3 regions of the Allobosea sp. 01N443 genome follow, and region 2 is predicted to be linked to each of the others. Evidence: predicted binding sites of a transcription regulator. Region 2 holds the regulator's gene; each other region holds the start of a gene.
The links. The regulator LexA, encoded in region 2, represses DNA repair genes until DNA is damaged. The targets are predictions, from matches to a motif close to TGTTCNNNNTGTGTTCNG.

Region 1 (4,982 bases), on a different contig from region 2:
TCTTCTTGCGGAGCGCGTCGACGAACTTGTTCAGTTCGATGATCGGGTCGTAGGCCTTGTTGTCGACCGCGACGAGCGGGCCCTGCTTGCCTTCATAGATCTTGTCGAAGGCGACCTTGTCCTTGGTGGCGAGGTTGAGGACGGCGTCGCGGATCGAGGCCTTGAGCGGCTCCGGCAGGTCGGAAAGATAGGCCATCGGCGAGTTCACGATCTGCTCGGACTTGTAGATGATCCGGAAATCGTCGGCCTTGACCATGTTCTTGCGGGCCATGCGCTGCAGGTTGGATTCCTGCTCGTCGTTCCACCAGTTGGCGGCGATGTCGACGGTGCCCTGGCCGAGCGCGATGACCGCGTTCTCGTGGCTGCCGGTATAGACGACCTTGCCGAAGAAGGTCTCGGGCTCGATCTTCATGCCGTCGAGCACGAAGCGCGGCACATTGTTGCCAGAGGTGGAATTGGGATCGACGAGGCCGAGATTCTTGCCCTTCAGGTCCTCGACCTTCTGATAGGGCGAGTCCTTCTTCACGTAGAAGACGGAGTGGTAGCCCTTGGTGCCGTCGAGATTGGTCTCGATCGCGAAGGCATCGACCTTGGCGCCGGTCATGCGGGCGCGGGCGAAGGAGGCGGGGCCGTACATGCCGATATGGATGTTGCCGGCGCGCTGGCCTTCGATGATCGCGGCATAGTCGTTGGCGATGCGCAGCGTCACCTTGGTGCCGAGTTCCTTCGCGAGGTAGTTGACGAAGGGGGTGTAGCGCTCGACGACGCCAGACGCGTTCTCGGACGGGATGATGGCGAAGATCAGCTCCGGATACTTGGCTTTCCAGTCCTGCGCGAAGGCGGGAGCGGCGAGCGTCGCGGCCAGGCCGGCGGCGGCGAGCGTGAGGGTATGACGACGGGTCAGCATGGTTTGCTCCTGTTGAAGGCTGTTGGCGGTCTTTTCAGGTGTGAGCGGTCCTGGCCGGGCTTGAACTCGGCTCAGGCCGCGGTCTGCTTGGCGCGCTTGGCTTCGGCGATGGCGATGGCATCGAGCGCGTCGAGCGCCTCGGCGCCGGCATCCTTGGCCTCGATGCCGTAAAGTTCGGCCGCGATCTCGCGGGTCAGCGCCTGCGGCACGTCGTCGAACACGACCTTGCCTGCGGCCATGCCGATCAGTCGGTCGCAATATTTCGCCGCGATATCGAGATCATGCAGATTGCAGATCACGGTGATGCCGTCCTCGCGATTAATGCGGAAGAGCGCATCCATCACGACCTGGGTGTTGCGCGGATCGAGCGAAGCGATCGGCTCGTCGGCGAGAATGACCTTCGGCTCCTGGACCAGGGCGCGGGCGATCGCGACGCGCTGCTGCTGGCCGCCCGAGAGGGTCTCGGCGCGCTGGGCCAGAAGATGGCCCATGTCGAGACGCTCGAGTGCGGCGATGGCGCGGATCTTGTCGTCCGGCGAGAAGCTCTTCACCAGCGTCAGGAAGGCCGAGCGGTGATTGAGCCGGCCAAGCAGGACATTGGTCAGCACGTCGAGGCGGCCGACGAGATTGAACTGCTGGAAGATCATCGCGGTGTCGCGACGCCAGGCGCGCAGTTCGGGGCCCTTCAATGCGGTGACATCGCGCTCGTCGCTGATCAGGCGGCCGGAACTCGGCTCCGCCAAGCGGTTGATCATGCGCAGCAGGGTCGACTTGCCGGCGCCGGAGCGGCCGATGACGCCGACCATTTCGCCCTTCGGGATCGACAGCGAGACATTGTCCACGGCGGCTTTGCCGCTGAAGCGCTTGGTCAGGCCTTCGATACGCAGCATGAACGGTCTTCCCATCGAGGAGCGAGCATGRCGACATCCGGACATGGGCGAGGCGCAGTCCGGAGCTCATGCTCTCTTGCAGTGCGCAAACCGGTATCGGCGACAGATGACAGGGCCGTGACAGCAGGATCGGGGGCTATGGGGCGGGGCGTCACGGAGGCTGTTGACTCGTCTGAGGCGGCGGAGTCATAAAGAACAAAATAGGAACATTTGGAGTGCCAAGACGTGAGCGATCATGCCGTCGCCGCGCTGCGGCGAAGCATTGCCGGTTTGGAAAGCGTCTCCGTCTCGCTGGGCGGGGAGGCGAGCTTCAGCCTTGGCCACGCGGCGGCCGATGCGGCGCTGGGGCCGCTGCGCCGCCATGCCCTGCACGAGATCGTGGCTGCGGCGCATCAGGCTCCGGCGGCGACGGGCTTCGTCGCCGGGCTGATCGCGCGGCTGGAGCGGCGGCCGGTCGTCTGGCTGCGGCAGGATTCCGCCGGCGCGGAAGGGGGCGAACTCTATGCGCCGGGGCTTGCAGCGTTCGGGCTCGATCCCGACCGGGTGCTTGCGGTGCGGGGGCGCGATCCGCTTGCCGTGCTGAAGGCGGCGGGCGACGCCTTTCCGCGCGGCAATGACCCGCGCTCGGGTATCGGCGCGGTGGTGATCGAGCTCGAAGGTGCGCCGGCCTGCCTCGATCTCACGGCCAGCCGGCGTCTCGTCCTGGCGGCGCGGGATGCCGGCGCGACGGCTTTTCTCCTGCGGCTGGGAAGCAGTCCTGCTCCAAGCGCGGCGACGATCCGCTGGTCGGTTTCGGCGGCGCCTTCGGAGGGGCGGATGAGAGCGCATGGGCCGGGCCGGCCGAGTTTTGCGGTCACGGTGCTGCGCAACCGGCATGGGGCGACAGGGCAGTGGGTGATGGAGTGGGACAGTCATGCGTATAGCTTCCGCGAGCCGCTTCCTGTCGCTCTGGTTCCCGCGCCTGCCCATCGACCGGATCAGACGCAGCCAGGGCGCATCCGTTCGGGCAATATCGCAGAGGCCTGGCCCGCAGCCCGGCGGGCCAGCGGATGATCCTGGTCCTCTTGTTGTGGTGGGCAAGGCGAAGGGCGCCTTCCGGCTGACGAGCCTCGATGTCGAAGCCGAACGTCTCGGCCTTCATGCGACCATGGCGCTGGCCGATGCGCGGGCGATGATCCCGCGGCTGGTCGTGGTCGAGGAGGACAGGGCGGCCGATGCGGCCCTGCTCTACGCCGTTGCCGACTGGTGCGACCGCTATACACCGCTGGTCGCGCTCGATGGCGAGGATGGATTGCTGCTCGATATCTCGGGCTGCACCCATCTCTTTGGCGGCGAGGCCGCGCTTGGCCGCGACTGCCTGCTTCGGCTGAAACGACAGGGCTTTACGCTGCGCGCCGCCATTGCCGGGACGGCGCGCGCCGCCTGGGGTGTCGCGCGCTATGGGCGCGGCGGCATCGTGCCGCCGGACGGGGAGAGCGAGGCCCTGTGGCCCTTGCCGACCGCGGCGCTTGGACTGGAGGCGGCACGGCAGCACGGGCTCGCGCGCATGGGCCTCACCCATATCGCCGATCTGGAGACGCGGCCGCGCGCGCCGCTGGCCGCCCGTTTCGGCCGCGACCTGCTCGACAGGCTCGACCAGGCGCTTGGCCGCCTGCCGCAGGCGCTGTCCCCGCGACGACCGCTGCCGGACTGTATGGCGGAGCGGCGTTTTGCCGAGCCGCTGGCGCATGAGGCCGGTATCCGGGCCGCCCTGGCCGGCCTGGAGGAAAGTCTCGCCGGCATGCTGGAAGCGCGGGGCGAAGGCGCAAGACTGTTCGAGGCGAGCTTTTTCCGCAGTGACGGGGCCGTGCGCCGTCTCGGCATCGAGACCGGGATGCCGTTGCGCGATCCGGCTGCGCTCGACCGGCTCTTCGCCCTGAAGCTGGATGCCTTGGCGGACCCGCTCGATCCCGGCTTCGGCTTCGACCTGATCCGGCTCTCGGCCGGTGCGACCGAGCCTTTCGCCGTCGATCAGGGAACGCTCGCCGCCGGGGGGAAGGAGGAGCCCGACGAAGCCGCCGCCGAGCGGGCATTGACGGAGGTCGCCGATGCGATCGCGGCCCGGATCGGCCCGGATCGCGTGCGGCGTTTCCTGGCGCAGGACAGCCATGATCCCGAGCGTGCGGCGCTGGCGGTGCCCGCCCTGCGGCATGGCGAGCTTGTACGGCTCGGCCTTTCCCCAGACTGGCCGGCACCGAGCGCTGCCCCGGAACGGCCCCTGCGGCTGCTGTCGCGGCCTGAGCCGATCGAGGTCCTGGCCGAAATTCCGGACGGACCGCCGACGCGTTTCCGCTGGCGGCGCGTGCTGCATGAGGTCGCCAAGGCGGAGGGGCCGGAGCGGATCGCCGCCGAATGGTGGGCGACGACGGGCAGGATCGCGCCGACCCGCGACTATTTTCGCGTCGAAGAGCCGGGCGGGAGGCGCTTCTGGCTTTATCGCGACGGACTCTATGGCCGCGAGGCCGCGCATCCACCCTGGTTCATGCACGGGCTTTTCGCGTGAGCGGGCTCAATGACAATCGCCTGGTCGAGGCTGCCCCGGGAGGACCAGCCGCGCGCTATGCCGAACTCGCGGTTACCTCCAACTTCTCCTTCCTGCGCGGAGCCTCGAGTCCGGAGGAACTGGTTGGCCGGGCGGCCGAACTCGACCTTGCCGGAATCGGGCTCGCCGACCGCAATTCTCTGGCCGGCGTGGTGCGGGCCCATGCGGCGATGCGCGAGGGGGGTATCGCCACAACGAAGCTGACATTCGCGGTCGGGGTCCGCCTCGTCCTGTCCGATGGCACGCCCGACCTGCTCGCCTATCCCCAGGATCGCGACGCCTATGGCAGGCTCTGCCGCCTGCTGACCCACGGCAAGATGAAGGTCGAGAAGAAGGGCGAATGCATCCTCACGCTCTCCGACCTGCGCGAATTCGCGGAAGGCATGCTGCTGATCCTGATGCCGGACCGGCGGCCGGACAGCGAGATCGCGGCGGCACTCGCGAGCGTTTTCGAATTTGCGCGCGGTCGACTCTGGCTGGGTATCGACATGCCGCATCGCGGCGACGACCGGCGCCGCGCCGATGCATTGGTGCAGCTCGCGACCAGGGCGGGCGTGCCCTGCCTTGCCGTCAACGACGTGCTCTATCATGCGCCCGAGCGGCG
Region 2 (3,978 bases):
TCGCTGGTTACTGGCAAGCGCGGCCTCATCACGGAGGCGACCAATATCGACCTCCGCGCGGCCGGAATCTATCATATCATCTCGATCTCGGGCCTTCACATGGTGCTGGCCTCCGCCACGATCTTCGGCCTGGTCCGTGGCCTGCTGGCGCTATCGCAAACGCTGGCATTGCGCTGGCCCATAAAGAAACTCGCCGCCCTGGCCGCGATGCTCGGCGCCACGGCTTATTGCATCTTCTCGGGAGCCGAGGTCGCGACGGTGCGCTCGCTGATCATGACATTGGTCATGCTCGGTGCGATTCTCGTCGATCGCCCGGCGCTCAGCATGCGCAATCTGGCTCTCGCTGCGATGATCGTTCTGCTGCGCGAGCCTGACGCGCTGCTTGGTCCAAGCTTCCAGATGTCCTTTGGCGCTGTCGCGGCGCTGATCGCCTTTGCCGAGCGCTGGGAGGATCGCGGCCACTCCGAGGCGCCGGCGAACCTGCCTTGGCCGCTACGGCCGATCTGGATCGCGGTGGTCGGGCTCACGGTCACGACCGTGCTGGCGACGGTCGCAACCGCACCGTTCGGTGCCTATCACTTCCAGACCTTCAACCCCTTCGGTCTGCTCGGCAATGCGCTCGCCTTGCCCTTCGTTTCCCTGATCGTCATGCCTGCCGCTGTCTTCGGCGTGCTCGCCTATCCCTTCGGCCTGGATTGGCCGGCTTGGGCGCTCATGGGAGTCGCTTCGGACTATGTGCTGCAATCCGCGCGCTGGGTTGCGGGATTCGACCACTCCGCGGTGATCATTCCTGCATTCGGGGCCGCGGCGCTCGCATGCTTTGCCGCCGCGCTTCTCTGGATCACGCTCTGGACGACACCGCTGCGCTTCCTGGCCGTCGCCCCCCTGATCGCGGGACTGCTCGTGGCAGCGAAGCCCGACAGGCCCGACATCCTGATCGAACGCGATGGTTCCGGGATCCTGGTCCGCGGGGGCGATGGTCGCATGATCCTGGCGGGGCAACCGAGCCGCTTCGTGCTGCAGCAATGGCTGAACGCAGATGGCGATAATCGCCGGACTGACGACAACAGCCTGCGGGAAGGCGCGACCTGCGACACGTTGGGTTGTGTCGTCCGCAGCAAGGATGGACGAAGCGTTGCCTTTGCACGTGATCGCCTGGCCATCGTCGAGGACTGTCGGCGCGCCGATCTCGTCATCACGCCGATTCCYTGGAACGCTCCGTGCGCAGCACGACTGATCGACCGCAGGGCATTGTCGCGCGATGGCGCGACCGCCCTTGTCGGCAACAAGGGCGGCTGGCGCGCCCATCTATCAGAGCAGGATGGTGTCGATCGTCCCTGGAGCCGCAAGCGGGAGCGGCCTGCAAGCACGCCGGCTTTGCCGCTGGCGGCTGTCGAAGAACACGAGCCGCTTCAGTAGCGCCGCATCAGGTTGACCAGGCGGCCCTGAATCTTGACGCGGTCCGGTCCCAGCACCCTTGTCTCATAGGCGGGATTGGCAGCCTCGAGCGCGATCGAGGAGCCGCGCTTGCGCAGTCGCTTCAGCGTTGCTTCCTCGTCATCGATCAGAGCCACGARGATATCCCCGGTATTGGCCGTGTCCTGACGCTTGATCACCACCGTATCGCCGTCGAGAATGCCGGCTTCCACCATCGAGTCGCCGCGAACCTCGAGGGCAAAATGTTCACCGGGGCCAAGCATGTCGGCAGGCAGTGCCACGGTATGGCTGCGGCTCTGGATGGCGGAAATCGGTGTACCGGCGGCAATCCGCCCCATGACCGGAATCGCAACCGTGGAGCGCACATCTTCGTCCGGGGGCGGTGCGATCGGCCGGACCTTGCCAAGCCCCCCTTGGACGACGGAGGGGCTGAACCGTCCGCGCGTCGCCTGAGGGCCGCCGGCCCCTTCGGGCAGCTTTATGATCTCCAGCGCTCGGGCTCGATTGGGAAGGCGGCGAATGAACCCGCGCTCCTCCAGCGCCATGATCAGGCGATGGATACCGGACTTGGAGCGCAGATCGAGCGCGTCCTTCATCTCGTCGAAGGAGGGGGGCACCCCTGTCTCGCGCAGGCGTTCCTGGATGAAACGAAGCAGTTCGAACTGTTTGCGTGTCAGCATGGTTCCCGCCGGCGCTCTTTGTATGGAATCGAAACAAAGCACGAACACCATACAGGTTCGCGTTGTGTTCCGCAAGCGCGCTCAGCGTAGGCGGATGATCCGGCAGTTGTCGCCTTTGTTTGCCGGCGCAGCAAACGATTCGCGAATGAGTAGCGCGTCGGCGCGGGCAAGAGTGGCCAGCATCGATGAATCCTGCTTGGCGAAGGGCGTTGCCAGCCATCCTTCCGGAGTGAGCGTCAGTTCCGACCTCATATAGTCCCGCCGCTCATCATTTGCCYGCAAATTTCTTCCGACGATTGCAGGCTCACTCAGATCGCGCTCCGGTTCCGGTACGCCCAGGAGGGTCCTGAGCAGGGGCACGACGAAGAGATGCCCGCAGACGATGGACGAGACGGGGTTTCCGGGTAGGCCGAGCGCGACCATGCGGCCGAGGCGGCCCATCATCATCGGCTTGCCCGGCCGCATGGCGATCTTCCAGAAGCCGAGCGCCATGCCTTGACCGATCAACGCTGCCTGGACGAGATCGTGCTCACCTACCGAGGCTCCTCCGAGGGTGATCAGCACATCGGCATCGGCCTTCCGTGCCTGGCCAATCTTGTCGGCGAGATCGGCATGATCATCGCGGGCAATCCCGAGATCGAGCGCCGTGCCGCCGGCCTGCTCGACCAGCGCGGCGAGCGCAAAACTGTTGGACGCGACGATCTGGTCGGGTCCAACCGGCTCGCCGGGCTGGACCAGTTCGTCGCCGGTCGCGAGGATCGCGACCAGTGGCTTGCGACGCACCGTGAGCATGGGGTGGCCCATGGCTGCCGCGAGGCCGAGGCTCGCACTGTCGAGCCGGCTGCCGGCGAGAAGCAACACCTCGCCCTCGCAGAAGTCCAATCCTGCCTGACGAACGAACTTGCCGCGCTCGGCGCCCTCGCGCACGCGGATCGTCGCAGTGCCGACGCCGTCCGCATTCTCCTGAATCAGGATCGTATCGGCGCCCTCCGGAATCGGAGCACCGGTGAAGATGCGAACAGCCTCATTGGAGCGGACCATCCCTGAGAAGGAACGACCGGCAGCCGATTCGCCGATGACACGCAATTCATTTGCCGGCGCAATATCATCTGCGCGAACGGCGTATCCGTCCATTGCGGAGTTGGCAAAGGGGGGCTGGGTCCGAAGCGCCTGCAGGTCGGCGGCGAGCACGCGCCCTACGCAATGTGCGAGTGGCAGGGTTTCTGATGGTGTCGGTGCCGGAACGCTGTCGATCAGCGCCTTCAGGGCGACGGGGACGGGCGTGAGGCTCATCGCGCAGTTTCCGGGAGATCGAAAGTGCCGGATTTTCCACCTGACTTGTGGACGAGCCTGATGCCTTCGATCCGCATCGCCCGGTCGACCGCCTTGACCATGTCGTAAACTGTGAGGCAGGCGACGCCGACAGCGGTCAACGCCTCCATCTCGACGCCGGTCTGTCCCTTCATCTTGACCTCAGCGCTCACGCGCACCCCGGGCAATGTCTCGTCCAGGGTGAGGTCGACGCTGATCTTGCTGATCAGCAGGGGGTGACAGAGCGGGATCAGTTCATGCGTGCGCTTAGCGGCCATGATTCCAGCCAGGCGCGCCGTGCCAAGTACGTCGCCTTTCTTGGCGTCGCCATCGCGCACGATCGCCAGAGTCCCGGGCTGCATGACGACACAGCCCTCGGCGACAGCGATGCGCGAGGTCTCCTCCTTGTCGCCGACATCGACCATATGGGCCTGGCCGCTGGCGTCGAGATGGCTGAGCTTGCTCATGCTGCGCTGCGCGCAGAACCGGTCAGGAGATCACGGGTGGCAGCGGCGACATCGTCCTGCCGCATCAGGCTCTCGCCGACGAG
Region 3 (4,982 bases), on a different contig from region 2:
CCGATCCTGGCGTGAAGTGGATACACCCCCCGCTCAACCATTCTCCGGGAAATATTCACTCCGTGTTAGACCCACGAGAAGTGGACACTTCGCCTTTAGCTGAGCCAGCCAGATAGCGGGCCTGCCCTCGCAGTTGCGGCGAGCATTTAAAGATGCCCGGCATCCACTTTCAAATTGCGCGAGAGGTTCACGAGCCGATATCGCAAGGCCGGCGCAACTACCTGTCTACCAGCGAGGCTCAGAATCGTAAGCCAGCTTCGCAAGTGCTTTGTTTGCCTCGCCTCTAGAACCATAAGTGCCGATGAGCTTGCCGGGGTCCTCAGCTGCTTGAATACGGAACAGGTCCCATCGCTTGTTTTTAGTCGGCGACAGTCGATAGGCTCGGCCGTTCTTGCGAGAAAACACGTCTTTTGAGGTGCCGACAGCTACCCACTTGCAATCAGCCCCAGCGATGAAGCGTTGCTGGAGCGCTTCCAGCTCCTCCTTTTGGCGCTGGCGCCAAGCCGCCACCGAAGCAAGACGGAGCCGCTCTGTTTCTGTTTCAACAAATTCTTGCAAGGCCCCGATGATCGCTGGCAGCTCGGTTCCAGCGGCTCGTTCGCGAGCGTAGAGCGCGAGACATTCTTCCCGCAGCGCCTCGTCAGGATACGAACTATATGGCTCCTCGTGGATCGCCCTAAGTCGCTGAGCAAGGTCGGTCGAGGTGAGCTTCGGCCCCGGCAGATCGTTCAGAAAACTGCGCAGGTCTTCCGAGGGTATCCAACACGGGGCAGCAGCCCGCAGAACGTCCTCGCGTTGCCCTTCCCATTTGCGCCAAACGGTTGGCTCCCGGTCAACAACCTTAACAATCTGCTCGGCAAGGCGATCAACTGAGCTTGGTTCGCGGAGATGACGAAGCGAAGGGCTTCGGACGTATTCGGCAACGAGCCTTCGCACGGCTTGCAAGCGTTCGTGACCAAACATGATCTGCGCATCCAAAAGCTTCAGTTGGCCTCAACGACTCCTACAACGACCGCGACGCAAAGGACTTCTGAGGGAAGTGCGAACTATAAGCCAAATTGGACGATTCGCATATTTCTGGTGCATTTTGATGCTCTGGCACGACTCTTTCAACCATGACACCAGAGGCGGGCGCCAGCAGTCTCAGCGTGGGTTAAAATGGGGGGCCGGCGGCTGAAAACAGGAATGCCCGCTTCCTGGCGAGACCCCAACGTCTGCTACTGGCGCACCGCTGACGGCTCTTCGTAGGACGAGCGCAGCGGTCGGGATGGGTGATGAGCGGCGGGCCACGAATTCCCCTTATTGACTCGAGTTGGGCTTCTGATGTTCTTGTTATGTTCCAACCATCGGAGCGCATCGCGATGCACATGTCCCCCGCCGACCTCGGACCGCCGATCTTTCTTCCGGTCTACCTGAAGGCCGTGCGCGCGGGTTTTCCTTCGCCGGCCGACGACTACCTCGACACACCGATCGACCTGTCGCGGGCGCTGATCAAAAACGCTCCCGCGACCTACATCATGACCGTCGCCGGCGACAGCGCGATCGACGTCGGAATTTTCGACGGCAGCTTGATCACGGTCGACCGCAGCCTGGTCCCGCGGGATGGCGATGCCGTCGTGGTCGACGTCAACGGCGAGCGCAGCGTCAAGGTTTTCAAGATCGCCGGCGGCCGTTCAAGTCTCGCGTTCGGCAACCGGCGCTACCCCGACTACGACCCCGGTCCAGACGCCGAAATCGATATCTTCGGCGTGGTCACCAACGCGGTGCGGCGCTTCCGGCGATGAAGCGCTCGTTCGCCCTGATCGACGGGAACAGCTTCTACTGCTCCTGCGAGCGCGTGTTCGACCCGAAATTGCGACGCCGACCGGTGATCGTGCTGTCGAACAATGACGGCTGCGCAGTCGCCARGACGGCTGAGGCAAAGGCGCTCGGCATCAAGATAGGCGCGCCGATGTTCCAGATCCGCGACCTGTGCAAACGCGAGGGCGTCGTCGTCTTCTCGTCGAATTATTCGCTCTACGGCGACATGAGCCGCCGGATGAACACCGTCTATGAGCGGTTCTCCCCCGATATCGAGATCTACTCGATCGACGAGAGCTTCCTCGACCTGACCCCGGTGGCGCCTGAGCATCGTGAGGAACTGGGCCACGACCTGCGCTCCACGGTTTCGAAATGGACCGGTGTCCCCACCTGCGTCGGCATCGGCCCAACGAAAACACTGGCGAAGCTCGCAAACAAGATTGCGAAGACCACGCCTCAGCTCGGCGGCACCTGCGACCTGACGAGTGAGGAAGCGCGTCGGGAATGGCTGTCGCTGATGCCGCTGGAGGACGTCTGGGGTATCGGCCGTGCCAGCCAGACCAAGCTGGGCGCTTTCGGCTGCAAGACGGCAGCCGATGTCGCCGCCCTCGATCCCAAGCGTGCTCGCAAGTCGCTGACCGTCGTTGGCGAGCGGATTATCCAGGAACTGCGCGGCCAGCCCTGCCTCGATCTGGATAGCGTCGCCCCCACGCGAAAAGGCTGTGCCGTGACCAGGTCGTTTTCCGGCCGGGTCGAAAGCCTCGAGATGATGCAGGAGGCGATCGCCGCCCATGCCACCCGCCTGGGCGAGAAGCTCCGGCACCATGGATTGGCGACGGATCACGTCACTGTCTTCTTCCACACATCGCCGTTCGACAGCGGCCCTTCCCGCTCGGTTTCGACCACGGTCGACTTTCCCGAGGCGAGCAACGACACCCTCGTCCTCGTCCGCGCCGCCAAATGGGGAGCGCGGCGGATCTGGAAGCCGGGTTACCGCTACGCCAAGGCCGGCTTGATGACGGTCGACCTGGTGGCGCCCGAGATGTCGCAGCGAGCCCTGATCGGCGCCCTCGATCGCAAGAAGAGCGGCCGGCTCATGGAAGCGCTGGACGCGTGCAACAAGCAACACGGTCGTGGCGTTGTGTACCCTGCAGCGGCCGGCATCGCCCGCCAGCAGAAGGCGTGGGTCACGAAGTTCGAGATGCGTTCGCCGCGTTACACGACGCGGCTCGACGAGGTGCCGGTCGTAGGGAGGGCGTGATGCCAGGCTTCAGTCATCAGGTCGAAATGAAATTGGACCCCGTCGCTGCACCGGAACGCCTGCGCAGAATCGAGAGTTGGTGTGGCGACTGGCAAATCGGGTTCCGCGTTCTCGACCGTTTCCCCGGTTCAGAGACGGTCCGCATCGCATTCGAAGACCGGGGCTTGGCGCGCGCCTTCGTCGCACATTTCGGCGGGGTGCTCGTCGACGAGAATGAAATCGAAAATGCCATGGCGGGCGACGCCGCTGCCGAGGACGCTTATGATCGGCTCGCTCGCGAGTATCCGGATTGAGCGACCGGCGCGATCATCCGACAACACCGGACGGCAGATATTTCATGGTCGCTGGCAGGCTGTGGCGAGCAACAAATCCCGCCCTTCCGGCTGCGCGCCGTCACGAGCTTGTCACCGAGCTGATAGATGCTCGCCGTGCTGTGAAGGACGTCAAACGCGGAAGCGGCGAACCCCATGTCGCCCGCGCCGCCGTCGAAGCAGCCAAGGTTGCCCTTGGTGAGCGGGGCCCTGTCTGGTGGGACGACGGCGCTCCGGACTTCAATCGACACTTGACCAAGAATACGCCTTACGCGGCCTGGGCTTCGCGATTGAACAGATCCTGCAGAGAGGACTAATCTATACAACCTCATCCTGAGCGGCAGGAGGGCGACATGCAGAAATCCGGGATCGCCGCGACTACCCGTGACGGCATCGCGGGGACATTCTCGATCGACCTTCCCCTCGAACCGATCACGCTGAACGAGCGCCTGTTCGACATCGGAATATGGCTGGGTGACCACGAGATTTCGCATAAAGCCCGCATATTGATGCAGCCTGAGCGCAGGTGCATGCGCGTGAGTTTCCTCGACGCAAAGGACGCAACGGCCTTCCGCGAGTACTTCGTCACGCGCTTCAACTAGAAACTTGCCGAGCCGATGAAATCCTGCTCCCCGAAGACCGCAATGAATGCTCGCGTGTGAAAAACCGCTTCGGCCTCGAGGTCGGAGGCGAGCATCGGCATCTCACAACGAACTTCATCGTAGCCGCTCATTTCCCCGCTCCATCGACGCAAATGACGCAGCGCGGATCGAACCCTCTGTTCTCGCGATCCCGGTGAAGGTTTGGGTAGCCAGCCTGATTTGCAAAAATGCGCGTCTTGCCGATCCGATAATCGTGCGATCCATGGTCATGGCCATGGATCCAAAGCTCAGGCTGAAACTGTTCGATCACAGGACTGAGGTCTGACACGAAGGCCGGCGACAGTGCGCTGCCCTGGTGCCTCGGCTGAACGGATTGCGGGTGTGGCGCATGGTGCGTCACCACGACGGTCGGCCCGTCATGCGAAGTTGCCAGTTCGCCGCGAATGAACGCGAGATCGAGCCGGTGCTCTGCCGCCGCGTGCCATGGCATGAAGCGACTGAAGTGTCCGCTCTCCTCGCGATACCGGATCAGGCGATGGTCATTCAGTTCCTGGCCAGCCGTGATCATAGAGGGTTTGGGAGTTCCGAGCAGTCGATAGTCGGTCCAAAGCGTGCAACCAATGAAACGGACGCCATTGATGGTGACCGCTCGTCGATGCAAAAAGTGAATGCCGGCGTCGTCGGAGACCCTTCCGGCCTCGGCCAGGTTCGACTTCATCTCGCTGCGGTAAAACTCGTGGTTTCCTGCGACGTAGACGACAGGGCGCCCCATTAGAGGACCGCCCTCCCTCTGGCCGGCCATCCACTCAATCGCATCGACAATAGGCTGACCAATATCGCCAGCAAAAACGGCCACTTCGAATTCTGGCATGGGCGTCGGGAACTCAAATGGCCCGAACTCCAGATGAAGGTCCGAGATCACGAGCAGACGCACTCGCGCACCCGCTCGAGCAACTGATGAATCTCAGGCGACCGCACTTCCTCAGCGGATATCCGGCGCTCTTCACG

Region 1: AC1DRP_RS02345 (ImuA family protein) is a predicted target of LexA. The motif match lies at 1,989-2,006, and genes of this name have one in related genera.
Region 3: AC1DRP_RS04745 (LexA family protein) is a predicted target of LexA. The motif match lies at 1,325-1,342, and genes of this name have one in related genera.

Annotation. Positions count from the first base shown of each region.
Region 1 is NZ_JBFTRC010000004.1:10,463-15,444, forward strand. It holds gene phnD (phosphonate ABC transporter substrate-binding protein) at 1-907, opposite strand, end outside; gene phnC (phosphonate ABC transporter ATP-binding protein) at 979-1,797, opposite strand; gene AC1DRP_RS02345 (ImuA family protein) at 2,023-2,850, shown strand; gene AC1DRP_RS02350 (Y-family DNA polymerase) at 2,870-4,339, shown strand; gene AC1DRP_RS02355 (error-prone DNA polymerase) at 4,336-4,982, shown strand, end outside.
Region 2 is NZ_JBFTRC010000152.1:285-4,262, reverse strand. It holds gene AC1DRP_RS27095 (ComEC/Rec2 family competence protein) at 1-1,419, shown strand, start outside; gene lexA (transcriptional repressor LexA) at 1,413-2,117, opposite strand; gene AC1DRP_RS27085 (molybdopterin molybdotransferase MoeA) at 2,199-3,410, opposite strand; gene moaC (cyclic pyranopterin monophosphate synthase MoaC) at 3,407-3,895, opposite strand; partial or broken gene AC1DRP_RS27075 (indole-3-glycerol phosphate synthase TrpC) at 3,892-3,978, opposite strand, start outside.
Region 3 is NZ_JBFTRC010000010.1:30,848-35,829, forward strand. It holds gene AC1DRP_RS04740 (hypothetical protein) at 226-963, opposite strand; gene AC1DRP_RS04745 (LexA family protein) at 1,368-1,784, shown strand; gene AC1DRP_RS04750 (Y-family DNA polymerase) at 1,781-3,061, shown strand; gene AC1DRP_RS04755 (hypothetical protein) at 3,058-3,354, shown strand; gene AC1DRP_RS04760 (RNA-binding protein) at 3,726-3,974, shown strand; gene AC1DRP_RS04765 (hypothetical protein) at 3,971-4,105, opposite strand; gene AC1DRP_RS04770 (metallophosphoesterase) at 4,102-4,908, opposite strand; gene AC1DRP_RS04775 (HAD family hydrolase) at 4,893-4,982, opposite strand, start outside.